2 regions of the Paraburkholderia sp. SEWSISQ10-3 4 genome follow, and region 2 is predicted to be linked to the other one. Evidence: riboswitches for the same ligand, from Rfam matches in the RefSeq annotation. Region 2 holds a riboswitch; the other holds the start of a gene.

Region 1 (2,199 bases), on a different contig from region 2:
CGTGGCGTCCAGTTGAAACAACTCGCTCCAGCGCGCGGCATTTTGCCAGTCGGCGAAAGCATCGGCGTCGCCGATGCGGCCGTCGAGCAGCGCGGCAGCGAAGCGCACGGCTTCGTCGGCGACTTCGGGCACGATCATGTAGCCGTGCCGGTACAGGCCGTTCACGCGCAATGTCTGCGCGCCATCCCACAGCAAGGCCGGACGGTGATCCGGCAAAGTCGGGCGGCACTGCGAATTCAGTTCGAGGATGCGCGCCTCGCCGAAGCCTGGGTGCACGGAAAACGCCGCGCTCAGCAGTTCGAGCGCCGAGCGCACGCTGACCGGCGACATGTCCTCGCCTTCCACTTCGGTCGCGCCGATCACGTAGAGATCGTCCTGCTTCGGCGCGATATACAGCGGGTAGCGCGGATGCAGCAGACGCACCGGCCGCGTCAGCTTGATACCCGGCGCATGCACGCGGGCGACTTCACCGCGGATCCCCCGCAACGTCGGCAGCACCGGCTTCGCGCCCAAACCCCGGCAGTCGATCGTGATGCGTGCGGCCGGCAGCGCATGATCGTCGACTGGCGTGTTCCAGTGCGTTTCGACACCGCGCTGGGCGAGGCCTGCCGCGAGCGCGGTCAACACCTGACGGTTATCCAGTTGGCCTTCGCGCGGCAGCAGCCAGCCCTGGTTGAAGCGGCCCGCCAACGCGGGCTCGGCAGCGCCGACCTGAGCGCCCGCCAGCGTCACGAAGCCGCCGTCGAGCAACTCAGCAGGCGCGTTCGAGCGCACCCGGCGTTCGAACAATGGCGCTTCGGTGCGATCGGCGTGATGCCATACGACCAGCGTGCCATTGCGCTGGAAGAACACCGGTTCGGGCAATTCGGCCAGCACGCGCGGCCAGGTGTCGAGCGAACTTGCGCCCAGACGGGTGATCAGCAGTTCGGCACTGGCGGCTTCGGCGAGCGGCGCCAGCATGGCGGCGGCGACCCAGGCCGCGGATTGCGTACCTGCGGCGTCGCCGCGCTCATAGAGCGCCACGCGATGCCCTTCACCGGCGAGGCGCCACGCGACGAGACGCCCGCACAGCCCACCGCCGAGCACGGCGAAATCGGGTTGAGCTAAACGATTCATCGCGTGCGCTCCGGGTCACAACGGCAAGCAACGCTAAAACAGCCCGGCGCGCCGACACAACCGACGAAAACGCGGTGACGAGCAAAACACATGTCTGAAGAATAGGCGGTCATCGAGTCCTTTCCGTACGGCAAAAAAACGCACGTACCCAGGACGAAACCGGCGGGTGAGGCCGGCCGGGCAATAAGCACGTCCAATGACGGACGCCGCCCGGCGGGGAATGGAAGACTGGCTGCTTCCGGAAACTTCCCGCGCCGGTATTACCCGGATCGGGTGCAAAGGGTCTCTCTCAGCCTCGCCGCCGCTGCGTGAAATCACGCTGCCTGTGGGCAAAGCACCCCTGTTTCGTCGAAGGTCATTAGACCATAAAAGGCGCGGCGCCCGCAAACCAACGGCCTCTGCCGTCACACGCCATTGATCCGTCACTATCTTTCGATTCATCAATACGGCCGAATGCAGCGCTCTGGCACAATGCCAGGACCGGATACCGCTGGCGCGCGGGCGACATGCTTCGCCGCCCGCGCGCCAGCGGCATCGAGGCGGGACCTCTGAGCGGAAATTAATTTTCACTTAAGGGCTTCGCGCCAGAATCGGTCGCTCACCCGGACGTGCGTTCGTCGAGCACGACGCCCGGGGCACGCACCGCAAACCCGCCGTGGGGCCGGCCCGACTTGGGGGCCGCCCGACGCGGGCCAGCACTTCACCAGGATGCTCATGACACCGAATACCGCTTCCAGCCCCGTGCTGCCGCCGGACGAAAAAGTCTCCGCATGGAGCCTGATCAAACCTTACTGGGTTTCCGAAGAACGAAAAACGGCGTGGGCGCTGCTCATCGCGATCATCGTGATGAATCTGCTCATCGTGTGGATCAACGTGCGCCTGAACCGCTGGAGCGCCGACTTCTACAACGCGCTGCAAACGAAGAACGTGCACGATTTCCCGCACCTGCTGATGGTGTTCTCGGGGCTCGCGTTCGGCTTCATCATCCTTGCCGTGTACGGCCGCTATCTACGCCAGATGCTCGGCTTCCGCTGGCGCCAGTGGCTGACCACACGTTATCTCAACGAATGGCTGCACGACAGC
Region 2 (2,199 bases):
GAATCGTGAAGTAGTCGACGCCTTGTTCCGCCTGTTCGATCAGCGTGTCGCGGAAGATTTCCCACGTCAGATCTTCGGCCTTGCCGTTGACCTTCTCCAAAGCCTGATAGATCGGCACCGTGCCGATCGGCACCGGCGAATTGCGGATGATCCACTCGCGTGTTTCGTGAATGTGCTTGCCGGTGGACAGATCCATCACCGTGTCGCCGCCCCAGCGGATCGCCCAGGTCATCTTGTCGACTTCTTCGCCGATGGAGGAGGTCACCGCCGAGTTGCCGATGTTCGCATTCACCTTCACGAGGAAGTTGCGGCCGATGATCATCGGCTCGCTTTCCGGGTGGTTGATGTTGTTCGGGATGATCGCGCGGCCGCGCGCAACTTCTTCGCGCACGAATTCCGCGGTGATTTCCTTCAGGCCATCGGGACCGAATGCGCTCGCACCGAACGCCTGGCCCGGATGCTGGCGGCCCATCATCGCGGCGAGCTTTTCGCCGTTCGGACCGCTCGTCTTCAGGGTCTCCAGATACGCGGCGCGTTGCTGGTTCTCGCGAATCGCGATGTATTCCATCTCCGGCGTGATGATGCCGCGACGCGCGTAGTGCATCTGCGAGACGTTCTTGCCGGCGATGGCGCGACGCGGCGTGCGATGCAGGCCCTTGAAACGCAGATCGGCAGTCGCGGTATCGGCGGCGCGTTCGCGGCTGAAGTCGCTCGAGAGGCCCGTCAGCGCTTCGGTGTCGCCGCGCTCTTCGATCCAGGCTTGACGCAGCGCGGGCAGACCGGCGCGGATGTCGATCTTGGCTTCCGGATCGGAGTAGGGGCCCGACGTATCGTAGACGAAGACCGGCGGATTCTTCTCGCCGCCGAAGCTATCCGGCGTATCCGCCTGGGAAATTTCGCGCATCGGCACGCGGATATCGGGTCGCGAGCCGGTCACGTAGACCTTGCGGGAATTCGGCAGCGGCGCGACAGCGGCGGCATCGACGTGGGCGTCGGCGGAAAGGAACTTCGGGTTGGCGTTCATGCGTTATCTCCTCGGCATAGCAATGTGGGGCCGCTAAGCAGGAGACGAGACGGAAGTTGTCGGAATTCGCGAGAGATGAAACGGTAGACCAGGTGCGAAATCCGTACGCTTCCCTGCGCTGGCATTATCCAGATCAGGTTCAAAGGGTATTTCTCACCCACGCAACACGGACCTCCAACCTCCGTGCCACGCAGGACCCCCGCGTTAGCAGCGCACACGATACACCGCCCGGGCGTTGCTTGGCAACCCGTCTTGAAAAAGTCAGATGTCGGAGATAACGCCGGTCAGCCACGCACTATTCTTATTGTGATAGGGCTGCCGGGAATGATGCGGCGCAGCGTTCCGCGTCGCGAATGGCTTGGGCTTACAGCGTGAAATCGTCGGCGGCTTCGGGCTGAAACAGGATCTTCTCGAGCTTCAACACCTTCTCCGTGCCGCTCGGCGGCGTGAAGCGGATGCGCTCGCCGCGTTTGGCGCCGAGCAGCGCAAGACCGACCGGCGAAAACACGTTCAGGCGGCCGTGTGCGAAGTCCGCGTTGGGCGGATAGACAACGGTCCAGGTCATCTGCTCGCCACTGGTTTCATCGACCAGCGTGGCTTGCGAATTCATCGTGACGACGTTCGCGGGGATGTCGCGCGATTCGACGATCACAGCGCGCTCCAGGACGTCGTCGAGCATGTCTTGCAGCTTGGTGTCAGCGCCGGGCGCGGCTGCGTGCTTTTCAAGACGAGCGACGTCGAGTTCGGTGAGGTAGCAGGTTTTCGTCTTTTTCATGACGGGTTCTCCAATTCGATCTGCATGTAAGGGGACAGCGTGCGGATGAGACCGGCCCGGAGCCCGACGACGCGGCCCCGGTAATGGAGGGGAAATGCGTCAGATCGGGCGCCGGGCGGCGAGAAGCGGGAGCGTTCGGGACGGCTGGCCGGCGTGTGGCGTCGCGATGTCCGCGCGCGCGCAGCCGGTTGCGCGGCGGGGGCGCAAACGGGTGAGGGCTCGGGAAAACGGAACGCGCATTGGGGTAGCCGGCAGAGTACGAAAAGTAGTGAGGGAGCGTCGGAAGGAAAGCTTGATCGACGCAATCGAAAGGTGAATGTTAGCACGGGCCGGGCGTCTTCTTAATCGCCGCTGGGAGGCGCCGTGGATACGCGTTGCGGCGTGTCGATATCGCACGGGG

The links. A riboswitch is a leader RNA that binds a small molecule or an ion and turns the genes downstream of it on or off. The one in region 2 is predicted to bind thiamine pyrophosphate.
Region 1: another riboswitch for thiamine pyrophosphate. It lies ahead of M0D68_RS27610 (FAD-dependent oxidoreductase); the one in region 2 lies ahead of thiC (phosphomethylpyrimidine synthase ThiC).

Annotation. Positions count from the first base shown of each region.
Region 1 is NZ_JALPRI010000019.1:59,909-62,107, reverse strand. It holds gene M0D68_RS27610 (FAD-dependent oxidoreductase) at 1-1,116, opposite strand, end outside; TPP riboswitch at 1,346-1,468, opposite strand; gene M0D68_RS27605 (ABC transporter ATP-binding protein/permease) at 1,831-2,199, shown strand, end outside.
Region 2 is NZ_JALPRI010000017.1:143,949-146,147, forward strand. It holds gene thiC (phosphomethylpyrimidine synthase ThiC) at 1-1,024, opposite strand, end outside; TPP riboswitch at 1,117-1,235, opposite strand; gene M0D68_RS26480 (GreA/GreB family elongation factor) at 1,389-1,799, opposite strand.